4 regions of the Williamsia sp. Y712 genome follow, and region 4 is predicted to be linked to each of the others. Evidence: predicted binding sites of a transcription regulator. Region 4 holds the regulator's gene; each other region holds the start of a gene.
The links. The regulator LexA, encoded in region 4, represses DNA repair genes until DNA is damaged. The targets are predictions, from matches to a motif close to CGAACANNTGTTCG.

Region 1: the regulator LexA is predicted to act here: its motif matches at 2,747-2,760, upstream of AC1D75_RS20815 (HNH endonuclease signature motif containing protein).
Region 2: the regulator LexA is predicted to act here: its motif matches at 2,948-2,961, upstream of AC1D75_RS26410 (HNH endonuclease signature motif containing protein).
Region 3: the regulator LexA is predicted to act here: its motif matches at 2,639-2,652, upstream of AC1D75_RS24230 (DUF222 domain-containing protein).

The regions. Positions count from the first base shown of each region.
Region 1 is NZ_JCAIUN010000003.1:321,960-327,760, forward strand. It holds gene AC1D75_RS20800 (AMP-binding protein) at 1-1,170, shown strand, start outside; gene AC1D75_RS20805 (SDR family oxidoreductase) at 1,201-1,944, opposite strand; gene AC1D75_RS20810 (TetR/AcrR family transcriptional regulator) at 2,103-2,663, shown strand; gene AC1D75_RS20815 (HNH endonuclease signature motif containing protein) at 2,874-4,085, shown strand; gene AC1D75_RS20820 (MFS transporter) at 4,275-5,801, opposite strand, start outside.
Region 2 is NZ_JCAIUN010000004.1:696,324-702,124, reverse strand. It holds gene AC1D75_RS26420 (oxidoreductase) at 1-846, shown strand, start outside; gene AC1D75_RS26415 (hypothetical protein) at 965-1,183, shown strand; gene AC1D75_RS26410 (HNH endonuclease signature motif containing protein) at 1,331-2,887, opposite strand; gene AC1D75_RS26405 (proline dehydrogenase family protein) at 3,082-4,041, opposite strand; gene pruA (L-glutamate gamma-semialdehyde dehydrogenase) at 4,038-5,714, opposite strand.
Region 3 is NZ_JCAIUN010000004.1:223,009-228,809, forward strand. It holds gene AC1D75_RS24215 (pentapeptide repeat-containing protein) at 1-120, opposite strand, end outside; gene AC1D75_RS24220 (tRNA (cytidine(34)-2'-O)-methyltransferase) at 269-733, shown strand; gene AC1D75_RS24225 (hypothetical protein) at 742-1,161, opposite strand; gene AC1D75_RS24230 (DUF222 domain-containing protein) at 1,446-2,531, opposite strand; gene AC1D75_RS24235 (DUF167 domain-containing protein) at 2,729-2,959, opposite strand; gene AC1D75_RS24240 (error-prone DNA polymerase) at 3,013-5,801, opposite strand, start outside.
Region 4 is NZ_JCAIUN010000002.1:682,863-688,663, reverse strand. It holds gene hflX (GTPase HflX) at 1-994, shown strand, start outside; gene AC1D75_RS18015 (acyl-CoA dehydrogenase family protein) at 1,087-2,229, shown strand; gene lexA (transcriptional repressor LexA) at 2,332-3,051, opposite strand; gene AC1D75_RS18005 (LysM peptidoglycan-binding domain-containing protein) at 3,243-3,749, shown strand; gene nrdR (transcriptional regulator NrdR) at 3,840-4,289, shown strand; gene hrpA (ATP-dependent RNA helicase HrpA) at 4,295-5,801, opposite strand, start outside.

The DNA of each region.
Region 1 (5,801 bases), on a different contig from region 4:
GGGTATTCGGATGCGCGGGACTTCGAACCCCGGACGGGTGATGAGCTGTGGGTGCTCTACACCGGCGGCACCACCGGGTACCCCAAGGGGGTGATGTGGCGCCACGACGACTTCTTCCACAAGCCGTTGTCGGGCGGTAACCCATACGAAGACAACAACCCGCGCAAGAACCTCGGCGAAGTTGCCGCAGCGGCAAAGGAGTTCCCCGATCTGGCCTTCTTGATCGCGGCACCGCTGATGCATGGCGCGGCGCTGTATTCGCTGTTCACGTTCTTGACCCTGGGTGCGCGCCTGGTGTTGATGCGGGCGTTTGATCCCGAAAAAGTGGTGCGGTCCATCGAATCCGACAAGGTCAACGTGATCCTGATCGTCGGCGACGGCATGGGTTCGCCACTTGCCGATGCGATGAACAAGCTGAAGGACGAGGTCGACATGTCGGCCCTGTTCTCGATCACCTCCGGCGGTGCGATCTGGTCGGTCGGTGTGCGAGATCGGATGGTCGCGGCGAAGCCAGATTTGTTGCTGCGCGATAACTTCGGGGCCTCGGAATCCGGCAACGACGGCGCCTTCGAAGTTCGGGAAGACGGCACGCTGGCAATGCCGCCGTCTTCGAAGATGACGGTGCTAGACGAAAAACTGGAGCCGATCGAACCCGGCTCCGGTGAGGTGGGGATGATCGCGCGGATCGGGAATGTTCCCCTGGGCTATTACGGGGATGAGGAGAAGTCGGCACGAACATTCCCCACGTTGCCCGACGGCACCCGCGTATCGGTGCTCGGCGATATGGCGCACGTCGAGGCCGACGGCACCATCGTCTTCCTCGGACGCGGTTCGCAGTGCATCAACACCGGTGGCGAGAAGGTGTTTGCCGAAGAGGTCGAGGCCTGCCTGCACGCTCACCCCGCGGTCGCCGATGCATTGGTGGTCGGCGCCCCCGACGAACGTATGGGGCAGAAGGTCTCGGCCGTGGTTGCGGTCCGCCCGGACCAGACCGCGCCGACGCTCGACGAAATCCAGGAACACTGCCGAACGATGCTGGCGGGTTACAAGATTCCCCGTCTACTGGTGTTGGTGGACGAGATCAAACGGACCCCGGCCGGTAAGGCTGACTACCGGTGGGCCAAGGACGCCGCACTCGGCACATCGGTTTCGGGCGCGGTGAGCAGCTGAGGTAGCCCGGGGGCGTTGTGCCGCATGCGATCAGGCGATGCCGCCGTTGGCGTACAAAGTCTGTCCGTTGACCCATCGTCCCGGGCCTGCCAGGAACGCGACGACTTCTGCGATGTCCTCGGGCTCGCCCAGTCGCTCCAGTGGAGCGGCGCTTGCCAGCTGGTCGATCAGTTCGCTGGGTTTGCCGTCGAGGAACAATGGTGTTGCGGTTGGGCCCGGCGCGACGACGTTGACGGTGATGTCGCGCCCACGTAGTTCGCGCGCGAGTATCAGCGTCAACGCCTCGACAGCTCCTTTCGTTGCGGCATACGCGGCGTAATTCGGTTGTTGCAGACGGGTTATCGAGGTGGAGAAGTTGATCAGCGCGCCGCCCGGGCGCAGTTTCTGGGCCGCGAGCTGGGACACGACAAACGTCCCTCGGACATTGGTCCGATGCATTCGATCGAAGTCGTCGAGATTCATGTCGGCGACAGGTGCGAGCAGCATGATGCCCGCAGTGTTGACAACGATGTCGACACCACCGAATTGCTCGGCGGTCTGATCGAAAACACGCTCCACCTGGGTGTCGTCCGCAACGTCACCGCCGGCAGTGATGGCCGTCCCGCCGCTTGCGGTGATGCCGTTGGCCACCGCTTCGGCTGCCGCTGCCCGTCCGGCGTAGTGGACCACCACGTTGTTGCCGTCGGCCGCGAGGCGTTCGGCGACCGCCTTTCCGATTCCGCCGGAGCCGCCGAAGACGATCGCGGAACGGGCATTGTGATTGTTGCTGACCATGGCCAGCTCCCTCCATAAGTGGACTAGTTGTACATAAACTGAAATGTAGACTACTTGTACATATGAGGCAAGGGGTGAGGCCATTGACGACGGACGGGTTGCCCGCCGAGAAGGACATCAAGTTGCGCGCCGGAAGAGGGCGCCGCGCGGCAGCGGACGTGCACCAGGCTGTTCTTGCCGCGACGACGGAGCTGCTGTTCACCGGCGGAATCAAAGCCGTGACCTTCGACAAGGTCGCAACTCATGCCGGCGTCAGCAAGATGACCTTGTACAAGTGGTGGCCGTCGCCGGGGGCGCTCGCGCTCGAGGCGTACTTCTCCGCCGTCGAGGTGGAGCTGGGTTTCCAGAACACTGGCGACCTCGGCCGCGACCTCAAGGCGCAGTTGCATTCCTTCATCCACCTGCTCGTCGACACCCCTCGAGGTCGCGTGATCGCAGAGTTGGTGGGGCTTTCCCAATCGGATCGCGCACTCGCCGCAACGATCGAGACGACGTACACGCGACCGCGCCGCCAACTCGCGGTCGACCGCCTTCGGCTGGCGCAGGAGGCGGGTGAGGTTCGCGATGATGTCGACCTCGAAGTGGTGGTCGACCAGTTGTGGGGTGCGGCCTACCACCGGCTGTTGCTCCCGGCGCAACCGCTGACCGCCGCCTTCGCGGACGCTCTGGTCGACAATATTCTCCGCGGCATCGGCACTCCCTCCGCGCACAGCGACTGACTCCGCGGGCTCACATTCGTCAGTTGTTTGTCTGTCTACCGAAAGACGTTGCGGTGGAGTCGGATACACCACTTTCGACCTTGCGAACATGCGTTCGACTCGGTATGGTGGAGTCAGTCGACCACAAGCACAACGTATCTGACGCCTTCCCCGCAGAGACACTCCGGTCGACGCCCCCCGGTTTGCTCTCTCCTTGGAAGGTGCTGTGCTATGCGACTTCTCGAGATGGTCGACGATCTGGTCGACCTGGTCTTACCCGATGATCCAACTGCCACGTTGGGCATGGCGAAGGATCTGATCACCCTACGCAACGCCACCGAGCATCAGCTCGCGGTGTGCGCCGCGGTGATCGACGAGTCGGGTATCGCCCGTAAGGCGGGGTCTACCACGTCAAAGTTGTTGCAGGCCAATGGCGCGGTACCAGCATCGGCGTATCGGTGGTTGCGCATCGGTCCGGGCCTCGCCGGTCTGGATCGTACTGCCGGGTATTCACGGGACGGGTTTTTGTCGTCCGAGCATGTCGATGCGGTGGTCAAAGGGGTTGCGCATATTGTTGGCCGGTCCGAGGTTCCTATAACTTCCGAACAGCAGGTTGGCTTTGAGCGGAAACTGCTGAGCCACGCCATTTCCGGAGCCGCGCCAGCTGAGATCGGCGCGGAGGCTCGCGCGCTGGGTAACGAGGTGGCCCGGGATACCGGTGGTCCGCCGCCGGCGGAGGACCGGTCGCTGAACAGTCTCGAATACAAAGTTCACGAGGGTCGCTGTGTCGGGACGTTCGATGTTGATGCGGTGATCGGGGAAAAGTTGTTCTCCGCGTTGGACTTCTGGTCCAAAGCGCGCACTGAATCGGATGGCTCGGATGACAGTCGAAGCCCCACCCAACGCCGAGCTGATGCGCTGCACCAACTTCTGGATTGCGGTGGTGGTGGACAGACGTTGGTGTCGGCGCCGCGGACCGAGGTGATGGTGACCGTGCCCGCCGATCATCCCGAGGCTGCCTCGCTGCCCTGGATGGGTCCGGTCACCGAAGCCACCGCCGCAATGTTGGCGTGCGATTCGTCGATCACCTCGATCACCCTGGACGGACAGGAAGTCCCGGTCGATCTGAGTCCGCCGAAACGTCTGTTCAAGGGTTTGGTCCGCAAAGCGATCATCATCCGCGACACCTGCTGCATCAAGTGTGGGGCCAAGGCCGGTTGGTCGGACTGCCACCACATCGTGCACTTCGTCGACGGCGGCCTCACCACCCTCGACAACGGATGCCTGCTGTGCCGCACCTGCCATATGGCGGTGCACAACACCGACTGGGACGTCATCATGGGCACCGACGGACACCCGTGGCTGATCCCACCCGCCGACACCGACCCACAGCGAAAACCACTGCCGGCCTACAACCGGCGAACCCTCACCCTCGCCGCCTGACCCAACACTCCACTACTGTCACCAGCTCTCCACCACCAGCGCACCCGAGATCTTGTCGGGACCGCGCACGCATCTTTGACAACTCCATAGCGTGAAACGCGCGGTGCTGCCGTCCAGACGAGCTGGGCTGCAGCACCGAGCGGGGGACGTTCGCCGACATTCCCACGCGGTGCAACGCCTCTGCTGACGTCAGTCTCTGATGCCCGCTTCGGCTTTGGCGGCGGCACGCTCTGCCGCACCGTCGTCGATCTGTTTGGGCGTGAGGAAGACAAGGCCGATGGCCGTTGCGAGGCATACGCCGCCCAAGGCGAGGCATGAGGTTCCCATCGGTCCTTCGAAGGCCTCGATGGCGCCCTTGCTGATCCGTGCGGCGAGCTCTGGTTGGACGGGGGACAGTTGGCCTGCCACCTGAAGCGCTTCGGCAAGAGTGTTGGTGATGTGCTCGCTGATGGATTCGGCAGCGGTCGCGGCTTCTTGCGCTCGCTCCGTTTGCCCGGCGGCTTCGAGCTGTGTGGACAACTGTTGCATCGACGCCTCGGCGTCCGCGGCGACAGGTTCGATGTTCCGGGTGTAGCCGGCGGCCAACAAGCTTCCGCCGACAGCGATTCCGATCGCTGAACCGAGCTCGCGGGCGGTGTCGTTCACCGCTGACCCGACGCCCTGATTGTCGGTGGGTGTGTTGACCATGATCGCGGTGGTCGAGGGTGCCGTGGCGATACCCAAACCGATTGCCAGGATGATCATTGCGACGACGATGGTCTGATAGCTGTCGAGGCTGACCGCGCCGAGATAGATCGAACCGACGCCCATCGCGGCCATACCGAAGACCAGAATGGTCCGCAAACTCGTTCGGGTGGCGAGCCAGTTTCCGATCAGCGAGAACACCATCACCAGACCGACCATCGGCATCAGGGCGACTGCGGCCTTGAGCGGTGAGTATCCGAAGACCAGCTGCAGCTGTTGCAGTAGCACCAGGAAGATCCCGAAGACCACAAGGAACTGCACCGTGATGCTCAATGTGCCGGCGGAGAATGCGCGGTTGTTGAACAGACGTACGTCGAGCAGCGGTTCCGGGTTCTTGAGCTGCCAGAACCAGAATGCCCCGATGAGCAGGAGACCGCCGATCAGCGCCAGCAGCGACAGTGGGTCGAGCCAGCCGCGATGCGGTGCCTCGATGAGGCCATAGACAAGTAGGCCGATCCCGCACGCCGAGGTGATCGATCCGATCCAGTCGAATCGGTGCGTGGTCGAGTCCTTGGATGTCGGGATCGTGCAGGCCAGTACCGCGGTGACGGCCGCAGAAATGCCGAATGTGACGAATATGGAGTGCCAACTGAAGAACTCGAGAAGCACGCCGGTCACGAAGAAGCCTGCAATGCCGCCGGATCCACCAACGCCGGCCCAGATACTCACGGCAAGATGGCGTTTGGATTCGGGTACACCGGCGGTGATGACTGACAGCGTCGCCGGCATGACAAACGCCGCGCCCACGCCCGTCAGTGCGCGGGCGGCGATGAACTGATCGGGGTTGGACACCCAGATCGGGAGCAATGAGCCGATGGTGAAGACGATGAGCCCGCCGATCAGTACCTCACGGCGCCCGTATCGGTCGCCGATGGCCCCGGCCGGAAGCAAGAGGGCGGCGATGGTGAGTGTGTAGCCGTCGATCAGCCAGGTCACCTGATTGGAGGTGGCTCCGACGGCCGGGGCGATTTC
Region 2 (5,801 bases), on a different contig from region 4:
ACCCGCCTCGCGCAGGGGATCTACGCGGCGGGAGTCGGGGTGCTCATGTACTGGGGGCAGACGTTCGAGATCACCTCCGACTACACGCTCGCCTTCGTTCCCGAGATGGCCCTGCTGGCGGGCAGCGTGTTCACGTTCGTTGTCGCCCGCAGGTGGCGACGTCCGGTGCTGACGATCAAGTCGGTGCAACCCATCGGTGTCGACACCTACGAGGTGCTCGCATCCCCCGGGGTGCGTTTCCGGTCCGGGCAGTGGGCGCAGGTCTCTGCTCCCACCTGGAATCCGACGCCCGACAAGCAGGGCACACGACGAGTGTTCTCGCTCGCCGGTGCGCCGGGGGAGCCGACCACTCGGTTCGGCTTCACCGCAGCAGGCAACGTCTCGGCATTCAAGAAGCGGCTGATCGACGGCGGTGGAACGGGCACGAAGCTGTACATCGACGAGGTGGGCGGGGACTTCACCCTTCCACGCAAACTTTCGGCGCCGGTTGTGTTCATCGCGGGCGGTATCGGAATCACGCCGTTCCGGTCGATGCTCGCCGACCTGTTGGACCGCGGCGGGGACCTCAAGCAGGTCTCGCTGATCTATGCGGCGAACGGTGACGATCGATTGGTGTACACCGATGTTCTCGACGCCGCCCGCGCGGCCGGTGCCACGGTGGTGACCGTGACCGGCGGACTGGTGGGTGCCAGCGACATTGCTGCCGTGGCACATCCCGGATCGCACTACTACCTGTCGGGTCCGCCGGCCATGCTCGACGCCATCAAGCCGATGCTGTTGCATGCTGAACCCGGACTGCGGTGGCAACCCTGGCGCGTGCACACCGACCGATTCATCGGCTACTGACGAGCACTTTTCGCAAGGGCGGGAACAAACCGCCGCCCCGGGTGCTCCTATCTTCGACCGCCGCACAGCGTGGCACCTTCCGAAGATTCGGTACCCGACACGAAAAGGACTCACCCTCATGGCAATCGAACAGTACGACACCAACGCCGACGGCTACTTCGACACCATCCTGACCGACACCAACGGCGACAACGTTGCCGACATCGTCGAATACGACACCAATGCCGACGGCTGGATCGACGAGGTCCAGACCGACTACGACTACGACGGTTACGTCGACGAGATTGCCATGGACACCGACTACGACGGCTACTACGACACCGTGATCGCCGCCTGAGTGCCATCGGACCTTCTTGACCGCGACCATAGCCGCACCTCCCGAAACCGCGTCACCTGAACGCAGGTGGCCCGGTTTCGGGTTGTCGGTCCGGTGCCGGACCGTGACCGGCCACCCTGGATTCCCGAAACGTGCCCGCCCTGGGTGTTATTCGATGTGTTCGAGGTTGTCGGATCCGGTTTGGGCTTCGCCACCACGATCTCGGGGCAGCTCTGCCGACTTTTCGGCCAACACCGCCTGGCGGTCGGCGAGGACTTTCTGCCACGCCGCTGCGAATGTGTCGTTGACGTGCTGGGCCCGGTTGACCCGCGGTGTGCGTTCCGGATCAACCGACGCCGGGGGTATCCACCCGACGCGGCCTTTGTCTGGGCCTTCGGTGATCATGATTGTCTGCCACTGACCGGGACCATCGCCGATGAGTTTGTGGTGCGACGGGCACGCTGATCCCATCATGTTGATGTCGGTCAGACCACCGTTGATCCATGCAAGCAGGTGATGGGCCTCGACCCAGGTCGCTGGATTGGTGCAGCCTGGATGCGAACAACCCCGATCCCGGACGAACAACGCGAGCCGCTGGCCTTTCTGCGCGGTCCGTTTGGTCCGGGCCAGATACAACACCTCCGCGGAGTGGTCGGCGAACACGGCCAAATATTTGTCGGACCGCGCTGCCAGGTGCAGGGCCTCTTTGACCGGAATATCCACTCCCGACGCCGTTCTCGCGATCCCCGCACAGTCGTCGAGCTGCGCTTTGGTCATCGTGATGATCAACTGCGCCGGCAAACCCCGATGCGACTTGCCGAGCAGGTTGCACTCCAAAATCGTTGTCAGGATCGCCTTCAGCGCATCGTGATGTTGTTGGCCCGTCGAACGGATATCCCGTTCGGCAGCAGCCTTGATCAGCTCTGCATCCTGTTTCGGATCATCGGAGGCCCCGGTCGGCGAGTTCGGGTCAGCCGGGTTGTTCATCCCCGGGGCAGCCCAGACATCCATCACGGTCTTGAACATCGCCAACGTTTCCGGATCCAGGGTGCCGGAGATCTTGGCCATCAGGTCTACCCCTTGATCACCCAGACTCACACTGCGTTTACGCGCCCGATCCGAATCGTCGGTCAGCTGGCCGTCGGGATCGACTCGGGCCAACACCGCACGGCCCGATGCGGCCAACTGGGTGGGGTCTTGGCCGACAGCTTCTTCGGTCATCCAATGATCGACCACGTCATACACGGCCGGATCAGCCGCTGACGGAATGTGTTTGCGCACATCCAGCATCACATCCATATGCGCGGCCCCGATCAACCCGTGAGCCCAGGCCTGTTCAGCGGCAGGGCACTTCGGCGTCAACTCCTCACCCTGCATCGTATGGAATCGCCCCACCGCCTCCAGACCCCGGATCCGGGAAGAGGTTTGCCCTTTCGTCAACCGCAACTCGCTACGCGTGAAACCGAACAACGACGAATACCCGGCTTCGGTAAACGATGACCGATCCGAAACCCGCAACAGGTGACGCACCCCGGTGAACTCGAGCTTACGAACTATCCGTTCATGCACCCGCACAAGCTCATTGAGCTCAACATCGGACATATCGGAATCGACGCACTCCGCGATATCGGCAACGAGCAACTCCAACTCGAGGTACTTACGCACCAACACCGGAACCGAAGAAGAACCAACCCCGACTTCATCAGATGGATCGTCAGTCATCATGCCCCCCAGCACATCTGATTGAATTCTTTCAACCAGAATACTCCGGAAAACACATCGTGTCGAATGTTTGTTCGAGTAAGGTGTTTGGCGTCGGCCGACGTGAACTCCTTGTGAGGCAACGTGTTGTGCGCGTCAGTCGCGTAACTCAACCCCCGTCAAGGCAACTGGTGTCACTGAGGTGTCACTGCGAAGGCTCAACTGCGGGAGACCAGCGCTCGTAGGAAGAACGTCAGGTTCTCGGGGCGCTCGGCCAAGCGGCGCATGAAGTAGCCGTACCACTGGGAGCCGAACGGAACGTAGACGCGGATCTGACGGCCCGCCTGGGCAAGTCGTTGCTGTTCGGAATCGCGGATGCCATAGAGCATCTGGTGTTCCCATTGCTCGGTGTCCCGACCGGCGGTGGTGGCCATTGCCTCAGCGGCCGCCACCATCGCGGGATCATGGCTGGCGACCATCGGATATCCGTCGCCGTCCATCAAGACCTGCAGGCAACGTAGGTAGGCCGCGTCGACGTCGTGCTTGTCCTGGAACGCCACCGCTGCTGGTTCGGCATATGCGCCCTTGCACAGCCGGATCCGCGACCCCGGTCCGGAAAATGCATGACAGTCGTCCTCACTGCGATGCAGATAGGCCTGCAGCACGGTACCGAGATCGGGGAAGTCGGACCGCAATTCGCGGACGATCCGCAGGGTCGAGTCGGTGGTGGTGTGATCTTCGGCGTCGATGGTCACCCACACGCCGGCCCGAGTGGCAGCCGATGCGATGCGGTGCGCATTCTCCAGCGCGATCTTCTCTCCGTGGCGGGGGAGTGCGCCGCCCAGCGCCGACAATTTCAACGACACCTCCATCGGATGACCAGATTGCGTGAGGTCAAGGCCTGCAAGCATGTCGATCAGTTGTAGATAGGCCCCGACGGTCGCTTCGGCCAACGTTTCGTCGGTGGTGTCCTCGCCGAGATAGTCGATGGAGATCATCCGGCCGGATGCCAGCAGTGATCGGCAGGCATCCATGGCATCATCGTGGGTTTCGCCCGGCACGAAGCGCTGCACAACATCTCGTGTCACGGGTAGGCGCCTGCTCAGGCGCTTGATCCGACCACTATGGCCGGCGGCAGTGATGATGCTGCGGGCTGCGGCAGCGGTGGCCGGCCTCACGGTCGATTGCCCGCGTCCTCGCGGGCGGTGTGCCCGGCAGCGTCGACTTCCATATGCGGATAGCCAGAAGTTGTTGCCGGAGTGAAGGTCTCCTTGATGGTCCGAGTCGAGGTCCAGCGCATCAGGTTTTGCTTGGATCCCGCCTTGTCGTTGGTTCCCGACGCGCGTCCGCCGCCGAAGGGCTGTTGTCCGACCACTGCGCCGGTGGGTTTGTCGTTGATGTAGAAATTGCCTGCGGCGTTGCGGAGCCCGGACAACGCGGCACCGACCGCGGCGCGATCATCGGCGATGACCGCGCCGGTGAGCGCGTAGCGAGCGGTCGAATCAACCTGCTGCAGAATCGAATCGAAGTTGTCGTCCGGATAGACATGGACCGACAGAATTGGCCCGAAGTACTCCGTACTGAAGGCTTCATCGGTCGGATCGTCACCGAGTAGTACCGTGGGCCGCACGAAGTAACCCTCGGAGTCGTCGTGGTCGCCACCGGCCGCGATCGTCAGCGTGGGTACCGATTTGGCCCGTTCGATGGCGGCGGATGATTTGTCGAAGGCGCGCTGGTCGATGACCGCACCGCCGAAGTTGGTCAGGTCTCGGACGTCGCCGTAGCTCAGGTTGTTTGCTTCGGCGAGGAAGTCGTCCCCCATGGTGTCCCACACCGACCGCGGGATATAGGCCCGTGATGCCGCCGAACACTTTTGACCCTGATATTCGAAGGTTCCCCTGATCAGGGCGGTCCGCAGGACATCGGGATCAGCTGAACTGTGTGCCAGTACAAAGTCTTTACCGCCGGTCTCTCCGACCAGTCGTGGGTAGCTGCGGTAGCGGTCGATGTTTGCCCCGACCTCACGCCACAGATGCTGAAAAGTGTTCGTCGAACCGGTGAAATGGATTCCGGCCAGGTTCGGGTCACGGAGTGCCACATCGCTCACCGCGATCCCGTCACCGGCAACAAGGTTGATGACACCGGGAGGCAGTCCCGCCGCCTCGAGTAGTTTCATCGTGAGGTAGGCCGAATAGGTCTGTGTCGGTGACGGTTTCCAAACCACCGTATTGCCCATCAGCATGGGGGCGGTGGGAAGGTTTGCGGCGATGGCCGTGAAATTGAACGGTGTGATCGCGTAAACGAATCCCTCGAGTGGGCGGTGATCGAGTCGATTCCACACGCCGGCGCTCGACACCGGTTGTTCGGCGAGGATCTCGCGAGCAAATCCGACGTTGAACCGCCAGAAGTCGACAAGTTCGCAGGGAGCGTCGATCTCGGCCTGCTGCACCGATTTCGACTGTCCGAGCATGGTGGCCGCGGCGATCTTCTCGCGCCAGGGCCCGGACATCAGATCTGCCGCCCGCAACAGGACCGCGGCACGCGCATCGAAGTCGGTTGCCGCCCACCCCGGCGCGGCTGCCAGGGCTGCATCCACCGCTGCCCGGGCGTCGTCGTGGGTGGCGTTGGTGAAGGTGCCGAGAACCTCGTGGTGAGCGTGGGGTTGCACAACCGGGGTCGGCGTTCCGGTGCCGGTGACATGGGCACCGTTGATCACATGGGGCAGTTCGATCGGGGCGGCGGCGGTGAGACTGCGCAGCTCATCGACGATTCGTCGGCGTTCAGGTGAGCCCGGGGCATAAGTGTGGACGGGTTCGTTGTGCGCACGCGGGGGTGTGGTGATGGCATCCATCTCCCCATCACAGCCCGGCGGCGTTGCAAAAACGATAGCCAACAGGCCAAAGGGACTGCATATGCTTGGTCCAGCTGAACAAAGGGG
Region 3 (5,801 bases), on a different contig from region 4:
AGTGGACAATTCACTCAGGTCGGCTTCGACGAAGCTACAGCTGACAAACTCCCGGTCTTCCCAGGTCTCCCCTGAGAAGTCGGCATAGTCGAACTGTTCACCCTGCGCCACATCAGTCATGCCCCATGTCTACACGGGCACACCCGTCCACCCAAACGAGCCAGAAAATACGAAGACGAGCCACTATTTGTGGCTCGTCTTTGCAAAGGCGGGTCGTTTTGCGACACCCATCGGTGGGGTCGATGCGCCGGTACGGCAAGCTTGGCGAGTGTTCAGAATGCTATTTCACGAACCATGTATCCCACCCAATACCGGAAATGCGATCAGACTGGCCGCCAACACCGGTTGTGAACTCCACCTGGTCGAACCACTCGGTTTCGACCTGTCCGAGCCCAAAGTCAAACGAGCCGGGCTCGACTACCACGATATGGCGACGGTGAGTGTTCATTCCGATCTGCTGGCGGCGTGGGGCGCACTGGCACCCAAGCGGGTGTACGCCTTCACCGCCCATGCGGACACCTTTTACACCGACATCAAATATCAGCCCGGCGACGTCCTGCTGTTCGGCCCGGAACCCACCGGACTATCCGCCGAGGTCTTGGCAGACCCCCACATCACCGAGACCGTCCGCATCCCGATGCTGCCCGGACGACGCTCCCTCAACCTGGCCAACGCCGCGAGCATCGTGATCTACGAAGCCTGGCGTCAACACGGATTCCCCGGCGCCGTCTGAGCACCCGGTCAGTCGAGGGGCAGGCCGCGCATGACAAATCTGCGCAGCATGGCGGTCGTCGGCTCGGCGATCATGAGCTCGGCGTTGTCGGCCGGGGAGACCTCTGTGACCGTCAGCTGTAGTTCACCACCGGGCAGGATGTCCGCGGTGTAACCACGTTTGTCGCGGGCCCATTGCATGCTCAAACCACCGTCCACGGTGGCGGACGGTGTGGACTCGGTCCAGTAGGAACTGCTCAGACCGTCCCAGTACGACTCGAAGAACGCCTTGGCCTCGGCCGTCGGTGCCAGCGAACCGGCACCTTTCCAACCGTCCTCCAGTTCCCACAGATCCTTGATGTGGGAGTCGATGACCTGCTTGGCGTTCGCCTGGTCGTCTCCCGACGCTTGTTTGTCGAGATTGCTCGAATACGTGCTTCTCGTGGTCATATACCGAGGTTAGGCTCTTTCCGGCTGCCGGGTGGTACCCGTGCCCGCGGCGGCCGACGTCACCGGGCCCAATCCACCTGTTCCGCCATCGCAAGCAGCAGCGCACGCCGGCGGGGGCTCGTAACCCCGGCCGCGGTGGCTGCTGCCGCCATGGCCCGGTTGATCTGACTGGATCGACCAGGTCCGGGCGGCAGCACCACCGCTTTCACACTATGAAGTTGTCGATGTTCGCGCGCGGTCCCGGCCGGAGCCGGGTGCGACAGGGGAAGTCAGTTGCGTCAGAGTCAGGCAGCGAGAGTGAGTGTTCGCCTGTTGTAAGCAGGCAGCGGTCTTCGCTGTGGGTCGATGTCAGCGGGCGGGATCAGCCACGGGTGACCGTCGGAGCCCATGATCACGTCCCAGTCGGTGTTGTGAACCGCCATGTGGCAGGTGCGGTTGCGCACCAACCCCTTGAACAGCCGTTGCGGCGGACTCAAATCAACAGGCACCTGCTGCCCGTCCAGGGTGATCGAGGTGATCGACGAATCACACGCCAACATCGCCGCGGTCGCCTCGGTGATCGGACCCATCCACGGCAGTGATGCAGCCTCGGGATGATCGGCGGGAACGGTGACCATCACCTCGGTCCGCGGCGCCGACACCAGCGTCTGCCCACCACCACCGCAGTCAAGCAGTTGATGCAGGGCGTCGGCGCGTCGTTGCGAGAGTGTGCGCGGATCGTCCGAGCCGTCAGGCTGCGGCCGTTTCTTGCTCCAGAAGTCCAACGCGGAGAACAACTTTTCACCGATCACCGCATCCACATCGAACGTCCCGACACAACGACCTTCACGGACCGCGTAGTCCAGACTGTTCAAGGACCGGTCTTCGGCCGGTGGTGGCCCCCCGGTGTCCTTCGCCATCTCGTTCCCCAGCAACCGGGCGGCCGCACCGATCTCAGCCGGCGTCGCCCCGGAAATTGCCTGACTCAACAACTTCCGCTCGAACTCAACCTTCTCCTCGGCCGCGACCGCAACCGCGGACCGGCCGACCACATGCGCGACACCTTTGACCACCGCATCGACGTGCTCGGATGCAAGAAACCCGTCCCTCGAATAACCCGCAGTCCGATCCAAGCCATCGATGCCGACACCGATGCGTAACCAGCGGTATGCGGAGACCGGGGCTGCACCGTTGGCCTGCAACAACTTTGCCGTTGTCGATCCGGCTGTGCGAGCGATGCCGGACTCGTCGATCACCGCGGCGCACACCATGAGTTGATGCTCGGTCGCGTTGCGTAGGGTGATCAGATCTTTTGTCATCCCGAGCGCCGCGTGGGGATCGTCGGGTAGCACCAAGTCGACCAGGGAATCAACCATATCGAGAAGCCGCACCACAGAACACCTCCGGGCATGAAGCAACAGGAAAGCTGATAATTCTCTTGGGAAGAGGATTTGTTCGTCAGTGGTCTCTGCGATCAACTGACCCCAGCCTAGCGGTTCGAACACGTGTTCGCAAGGGTAGATTCTCGCCAATTATGTTTTGCTGCAACATCTTTCGATAGCAATACGAAGAAACTCAGCGCGGCGACTCAACCAACGATTTTGAATCTTTTAACGCGTGAAGTGGCACCACCTGTCAACGTCACGCAGCTTTTTGCAACACCGAAGTGCTTGGCCAGCAATGCCGCGACAGCCGCATTGGCTTTGCCTTCGGTGGCCGGTTCCCGGACGAACACCGTGAGCGCACCCGCGTCGTCGGTTTCGATCAGCGGGCCCTTACGACTGTTCGGCTTCACCGTGACCACCACCAGTTTTTCCACGCCTTCAGGTTATTACGCCATGATCAACGACGGTTTTCAGCACACTCGACGGATCAGGCCCAATCCCGGGATCGGCTGGCGACCCGAAGATCCATGCGCTGCATACGTTCTGCCACCACGGTCACCGCACCCTCGGCGTTCTGAACCCGGCCCCGGATCAGTAGAGCAGGCGACGACTGGGCCAACTTGCGGTATTTGGCCCACAAACCCACCGAGCAGACCACGTTGACCATGCCGGTTTCGTCCTCGAGATTCACAAAGGTCACCCCCGAGGCGGTGGCCGGCCGCTGCCGATGTGTCACCGCTCCCCCGACCAGCACCCGGGAACCATCGGGCACCGACAACAGATCGGCCGCCGCGACCACACCGAGCTCTTTGAGCTGGGGCCGGATGAATTCGGTGGGATAGCTTCCCGGGCTGACGCCGGTGGCCCACACATCCGAGGCGGCCATCTCCACATCACTCATACCCGGCAGCGCGGGTGATCCGTTGACCTCGTGCAACGCCAGCCGATCCGACTTCTCCGCAGCGGCTGCCCCGGCATCCCACAACGCCTGGCGGCGGCTGGTCCCGAAACACTCCAGTGCCCCCGCCGTGGCCAGCGACTCCAGTTGCCGGGTGCTCACCTCACAGCGACGGGACAGGTCCGCAGCACCGTTGAACGGTCCCCCGGCGTCCCGCTGCGCCACGATCTTCTCGGCCAGATCGATGCCGATGTTGCGCACCGACCCCAGCCCGAGCCGGACATCGAGGCCACCGTTCTCCAGGTCCGCATGGGGCTGCGAGACGTTGATGTCCGGTCCGTGCACCCTGACCCCATGCCTGCGGGCATCGGCGACCAACGACTGCGGTGAGTAGAAACCCATCGGCTGTGCCTTCAGCAGTGCCGCACAGAAGGCCGCCGGGTGATGCAGCTTGAGCCACGACGAATAGAAGACCAGGGAGGCGAAACTCTGCGAATGGCTCTCGGGGAAACCGAAATTGGCAAAGGCAGCCATCTTCTCGAAGATGCGATCGGCCACTTCCCCGGTGATCCCGTGCAGGTCTTCCATGCCTTGGTAGAACCGGCTGCGCAGGCGATCCATCTTCTCTGGTGATCGTTTCGACCCCATCGCCCGTCGCAACTGATCGGCCTCGGCGGCGCTGAAGCCGGCAACATCGACCGCCAACTGCATGAGTTGTTCCTGGAACAGCGGTACCCCGAGGGTCCGTTTGAGCGCCTGCTCCATCGAGGGATGCTCACAGGTCGGCTCTTCCAGACCATTGCGACGACGAATGTAGGGATGCACAGACCCACCCTGGATCGGGCCCGGCCGGATCAGTGCCACCTCGACCACCAGGTCGTAGAACTTTCGGGGTTTGAGCCGCGGCAGGGTGGCCATCTGTGCCCGCGACTCCACCTGGAACACACCGACGGTGTCGGCGCGACAGAGCATGTCGTACACCGCTTTTTCGGTGAGATCGATCTTCGCCAGGTCGACGTGGATGTCGCGATGCTCGGCCAGGAAGTCGATGGCGTAGTGGATGGCCGAGAGCATGCCCAGGCCCAGCAGGTCGAACTTCACCAGACCGATTGCGGCACAATCATCTTTGTCCCACTGCAACACACTGCGGCCGGGCATCCGCGCCCATTCGGTTGGGCATACGTCGGCGATCGGCCGATCACAGATGACCATGCCACCGGAGTGGATGCCCAGATGCCTTGGCATGCCGTTGATCTGCTCGGCCAGATCGAGCACGTCGTCGGGGATGTCGGTCTCGGCCGATTGGGCAGCGCCATACCGGTGCACCTGTTTGCTCCAGGCATCCTGCTGACCCACCGAGTATCCGAGGGCACGAGCCATGTCGCGCACCGACGACTTACCGCGGTAGGTGATCACATTCGCCACCTGGGCCGCGTTCTGCCTGCCGTAGCGCCGGTAGACGTACTGGATGGCCTCTTCACGCCGATCCGATTCGATGTCGACATCGATGTCCGGTGGGCCGTCCCTGGCCGGGGACAAGAACCGCTCGAACAGCAAGCCGTTGCTGACCGCATCCACCGCGGTGACACCGAGGGCATAACAGACCGCCGAGTTCGCGGCGCTACCTCGTCCCTGACACAGGATGTCGTTGGCACGACAGAACGAGACGATGTCGTGTACCACCAGGAAGTAGCCAGGGAAGCCCAGTGAATCGATCACGTTCAGCTCGTGTTCGATCTGCTGGTACGCCTTGGGATGCTCCTGCGGGGTGCCATATCGCTCCAATGCCCCACGTGCGGTGAGCTCACGCAACCACGAACTCTCCGTATACCCTTGCGGCACATCGAAAGGCGGTAGCTGCGGCGCGATCAGATGCAGCCCGAATGCCAGGTCTTTGGCCAGCATGACGGCGTTGTCGAGGGACTCCGGATGTGCGGCGAGCAACCGGGCCATCTCATCCCCGCTGCGCAGATGCGCGCCACCGAGTGGACCGAGCCACCCGTCCATCTCGTCGAGGCTGCGCCGTGCCCGCACCGCAGCCATCGCCATCGCCAGACGCCGACGCTCCGGTGCCGCGAAGTGCGCGCCCGTGGTCGCGACAGTCTGCACCCGATTCCGATGGGCGATCTGCGCGAGGGCGGCATTGCGCTCGTCGTCTTCGGGAACACCGTGGACGGTCAGTTCCATCACCACGTTGTCGCGGCCGAACCTGCCAACCAGATCACGCAGTGCCTTCTCGGCAGCCGACGGACCACCCGTCTCCAGTGCGCGTCGTACATCACCCTTGCGGCAACCGGTCAGGATCAGCCAATGTCCTTGCGCCGCCTGCGCCAGCGTGTCGATGTCGAAGCGCAGCAACCCCTTCTCCCCGGCCGCCA
Region 4 (5,801 bases):
CGACCGCACCGCCCTGATCCTCGACATCTTCGCCCAGCACGCCACGTCGCGCGAGGGCAAAGCCCAGGTCGCGCTGGCTCAGATGGAATACATGCTGCCGCGTCTTCGCGGCTGGGGTGAATCGATGTCCCGCCAGGCCGGTGGCCGGGCGGGCAGCAACGGTGGCGTGGGTCTGCGTGGCCCCGGTGAGACGAAGATCGAGACGGACCGTCGCCGCATCCGTGAGCGGATGGCGAAGTTGCGCCGCGAGATCCGTGAGATGAAGACGTCGCGAAACACCAAGCGCACCAAGCGGAAAGAGTCCGCTGTCGCATCGGTCACGATCGTCGGTTACACGAACGCGGGCAAGTCCAGTCTGATCAATGCGATGACCGGATCGGGTGTGCTGGTGCAAAATGCGCTGTTCGCCACCCTCGACCCGACAACCCGGAAGATGTCCCTCGACGACGGTCGGGAAATCGTGGTCACAGACACCGTCGGATTTGTCCGGCACCTGCCCACCCAGCTTGTCGAGGCGTTCCGTTCGACCTTGGAAGAGGTCGCGGACGCTGACCTGCTGTTGCACATCGTCGATGGGTCGGACCCGATTCCGACGGACCAGATCAGCGCGGTGCGCAAGGTCGTCGATCAGGTGATCCAGGACGAGAAGGCGACCGCACCACCGGAGCTTCTCGTGGTGAACAAGATCGACGTCGCCGATCCGACGGTGCTGACGCAGCTTCGGAGTCTGTTTCCCGACGCGGTCTTCATCTCGGCGGCCACGGGCGAAGGTATCCCGGAACTGCTCGAGCGGGTCCGGGAGTCGGTGTCGCGACATGACGTCCATGTCACCGTCCGGGTGCCGTACTCCCGGGGTGACCTGGTCTCGCGCATCCACGCCGAGGGAGATGTGACGCGCGAAGAGCACGGCGCCGATGGCACGGAGATCGTCGCCAGCGTGCCTTCTGCGCTTGCCAGCCAGCTGGCCGAGTTCGCCGCATCTGACTTGTTCTGAAAATCCAGGCCTCCAGGCCCTTGGGCTAAATGTAGAATCCAGTTACAGTTACTGGCACATCCGCGTTTTGACACCTCGTTATGGAGACCTTGATGGAACGTACGATTTTCGAGCCTGAACACCTCCTCTACCGCGATTCGTACCGAAGCTTCCTCGAACAGCATGTGGCGCCGCACCACGCCCGCTGGGAAGAGCAGAACATCGTCGATCGCGATGTGTGGATCGAAGCAGGTAAGAACGGCTTCCTGGCCGTGGACGCACCCGAAGAGTTCGGCGGCGGCGGAGTCGACGACTTCCGCTACCAGGCCATCGTCTCCGAGGAGTCCGCACGGGGCGGGTTCAGCGGCCTGGGATTCACCCTGCACAACGACGTCATCGCGCCGTACCTGCTGGAGCTGACCAACGATGAGCAGAAGGCGCGTTGGCTTCCGGGATTCACCTCCGGTGAGCTCATCACCGCCATCGCCATGACCGAGCCCGGAACCGGTTCGGATCTGCAGGGCATCAAGACCAACGCCAAGAAAGACGGCGACCACTGGGTGCTCAACGGATCGAAGACGTTCATCACCAACGGCATCAACGCCGACCTGGTGATCGTGGTCGCGCGCACCGACCCCGAGGCAGGCGCGAAGGGATTCAGCCTGCTGGTCGTCGAGCGTGGCATGAAGGGTTTCGAGCGCGGCCGCAACCTCGACAAGGTCGGCATGAAGGCGCAGGACACAGCCGAACTGAGCTTCGACAACGTCCGCGTGCCCGCCGAGAACCTGCTCGGTGAAGAAGGCCTCGGCTTCATCTACCTGATGCAGAACCTGCCCCGCGAACGCCTGTCGATCGCAGTGGTCGCCGCGGCGGCGATGGAGCAGGTGCTGGAGACCACCGTTCAGTACGCCAAGGACCGCAAGGCCTTCGGTCGCTCGATCGGAAACTTCCAGAACACCCGGTTCCTGCTGGCCGAACTGGCCACCTCGACCACGACGACGCGTGTCTTCGTCGATCACTGCATCGGTCTGCTGAACGAGAAGAAGCTGACCGTCCCGGACGCCGCAATGGCCAAGTATTACGCCACCGAGAACCAGGTGCACCTGGTCGACCGGTGTCTGCAGCTGCACGGCGGATACGGATACATGCGTGAATACTCGGTCGCCAAGGCGTTCCTCGACTCTCGCGTGCAGACCATCTACGGCGGCACGACCGAGATCATGAAGGAAGTGATCGGACGCAGTCTCGGGGTCTGATCACTTCGTGATCCCCTGAACTCGAAAGGCGGGGTGTACCGGGATATCCCGGTACACCCCGCCTTTGATCGCTCTGAGAGTGATCTGCCTACGACTCGGAGCTCAGAGTCGGCGCATCACTGTGACGACCTTGCCCAGGATGACGGCATCGTTGCCCGGGATGGGATCGAACACCGGGTTGTGCGGCATCAGCCACACGGCGTCCTTGGTGCGCTTGAATGTCTTGATCGTGGCGTCGCCGTCGATCATCGCCGCAACGATGTCGCCGTTGTCGGCAACATTCTGCTGGCGTACGACCACCCAGTCACCGTCGCAGATCGCGGCGTCGATCATCGATTCACCGACGACCCTGAGCAGGAACAGTGAACCTTCACCGACCAGCTCTTTGGGGAGCGGGAAGACGTCTTCGACGGCTTCTTCGGCGAGGATCGGACCGCCGGCCGCGATCCGGCCGAGGACCGGGACGAACGTCGGTGTCGGCAGGGATTCGTCCGGTGTCTGAACCTGCCCGGCCGCTGTGGCCGGGTTCAGGTCGGTGTCCTGGATGTTCACCGCTCGAGGCCGGTTGTTCTCGCGCTGCAGGAAACCCTTGCGTTCGAGCGTGCGGAGCTGGTGGGCGACCGACGACGTTGAGGTCAGACCGACGGCGTCACCGATCTCCCGGATGCTCGGCGGGTAGCCGCGCTCGCGAACCGAGGTACGGATGACCTCGAGAACTGCTTTCTGACGGGGGGTCAGTGAGCCCTCGGCGAGTGGTTCGGTGGCGACAACAGTGGTCGCGGCCCCGTCCGCCGGTGTCGGGGGCTGGGTTGTATCGGCCATCAGGTCCTCCAGTTCATGCGGTATCGGGCGGGGTCCATGTCGACAAAGATAGTGCAAATGGTCACAAGTCTCAAACATTTGTTCGATCAGGCGTGGCGCTTTGTCGGAGGCCCGTGGTACAAATCGAACACTCTTTCAATCGAACGAGTGATCGAATAGAGATCGAAACCGATGATCGAGGACTGAACCCCATGACTGCAGCCACCACCATCATCCGGCCGGCCACAGCTCGGCCTGTTCACCACTCCGAGAGCGGTACCGCCCCGCGCACCACGCGCCCGGTACGGCCCGCGGACACATCACGCCCGGCCGGTCGCCGTCTGCCTGCGCAGCGCCGGGTCGCCGTCTCGTGTGCCGATTCGCGTAATTCCGAGCGGCGGATACCGACCGCTCGCGAGATGGTCTTCGCCCGCAGACGCGCCTGGGCGGCTGCGTCGGTCACCGGCGTCGGTCTGATGCTCGTGGTGGCGTTCATGACCTTCTTCGGCGGCGTCATGCAACAGTCCGCCGATCCGGCCCGCGTCGGAACCGAGGTCGTCCGGGTCCAATCGGGGGAGTCGTTGGGCGCCATCGCCTCCCGCATCGCACCCGAGATGCCGACCGAAGCCGTGGTTGCGAAGATCATGGAACTCAACGCCATGAACAACTCGGCACTGTCGGTGGGTCAGGCATTGGTCACCCCCGTCTACGCGAGGTAGACCGTGGAGGGGCCGCGATCGCGGACGGTATCCTCGGAGTCACAGTGTCTGGTCACTCCGCCCAGGCCGTCGACCGTCGAGGAATCGTGCATGCATTGCCCGTTTTGCAAGAACGAGGACACCCGCGTAATCGATTCGCGGGTGGCGGACGAGGGTCAGGCCATCCGTCGCCGCCGCGCCTGTTCGCAGTGTGCACGCCGTTTCACCACGGTGGAGACCGCGGTGCTCTCGGTGGTCAAGCGAACGGGCGTCACTGAACCGTTCAGTCGTGAGAAGGTCATGCGCGGCGTCCGCCGGGCCTGCCAGGGCCGTTCGGTCGACGACGACAAATTGCAGCATCTCGCGCAGCAGGTGGAAGAAGCGGTGCGGGCATCAGGCTCGGCGGAAGTGCCGGCCAATGAGGTCGGTCTGGCTATCCTCGGCCCGCTTCGCGATCTCGATGAGGTCGCATACCTGCGATTCGCCTCCGTCTACCGGTCATTCGACTCGGTGGATGATTTCCAGAAAGAAATCGACGACCTCCGGTCGAGCAAGCCTTAGCGCCACTACCGCAAGTCGCGGATCGCCTTGATGGCACGTTTTTCTGAGATCGGGTAAGCGGTTCGGAGCTGTTGAGCAAACAGTCCGACGCGCAATTCCTCGACAATCCAGCCCGCGGCCTCGCTGACCGCATCGCGCCGCTGCGGCGGGATCATCTGCAGATGGTCTGTCCATGCGGCCACCACGCGATCGATGGCTGCCATCGACGCGGCGTCCCGAGAAGCGGAGGCCGGCAGCTGTTCCAGCCGGGCCAGGGCAGCATCCAGATACCGCGGGATCTCGGGGAGGTGTTCGCCACCGGTGGCCGAGATGAACCCGTCGAAGACAAGATCCGCGAGTTGATCGCGCACGTCGTCGGCAGCGTCAGTCACCGTGCTGGCCGCGATGGCGGTACGCAGCGGAGCCACCCGGGTCAAGATCGCCGCGGCTTGGCGCAATTTGGTGGTGGCCCGACTCGTGACCTGCCCGGCGACATGGCCTTTCAGCGCGGCGTAGTCGGCAGCGGTCCAGACCTCCGGCTGCGGGGGAACCAGGTCGATCACCGCCGCCCGCACGCAATCGGTGAGCAATGCCTCACCGCTGGGGTAAGGGCTTTGGCTCAGTGCCAGCCGCTCCGCGGTCCCGAGTGCAGAAGTCGCGTTCTGACGTAGGCCCGGCACATCATTGAGAAGCAGTCCGATCAGGGCGTTGTACATCGCGCTGCGCTGCTCGGACTCGGTCGACATCGGGGCAACGGTGAAGCCGCCTTTGCGGGGCACCAAAGCCGGGTAGCTCGTGATCTCCTGTCCGGCAACGGTGTTGCGGACCGAGCGCGCGATGGTTCCGAACGTCTTGTCTGTCCAGGTGGTTGCCACCGGCGTCGACTCGGTCGCGGCCTCCTTCTCTAGAGCCGCGCGAGCCTTGCCGCCGAGTCGGTCCTGGAGCTCTGTCAACGATTTGGAGTGGCCCAACTCCTGACCGTCCGGGGCCAGGGCCACGAAGGTCATTCGCAGGTGGTCGGGCAGCGCGGTCGGCCTCAGGTCGGCGGCTGCGATCCGCACGCCGGTGAGGCGGGTGAGTTCGGCGGCGACGGCGGACGTCAGGGGCTTGGCACGCGGTGTCACCGCATCAAGGATCTGTGAGGCCAGATCCGGTGCCGGACCGATCTCGCGCCGAAGGGTTTTCGGCAGTGTGCGGATCAATTCGGTGACGAGTTCGGTGCGCATTCCGGGGACCAGCCAGTCGAAGCCCGAAGGTCGGGCCCGCGTCAGCAGGGGCAGCGGAATCAGCACACTGACGCCGTCGTCCTCGGTGCCGGGCTCGAAGCGGTACCGCAGATCGTAGGTGGCATCAGCCTGACGCCAGGTATCCGGGAAACCGGCCGGATCGCCGGCAACGACGTCTGCGGGATCGAGATCGAGGAGGTTCGGGTCTTTCTTGCGTGCGGCTTTCCACCAGGTGTCGAAGTGCCTGCCCGAGACCACCTCTTGACCCACGTGGCGGTCGTAGTGCGCGAACAGGGTGTCGTCGTCG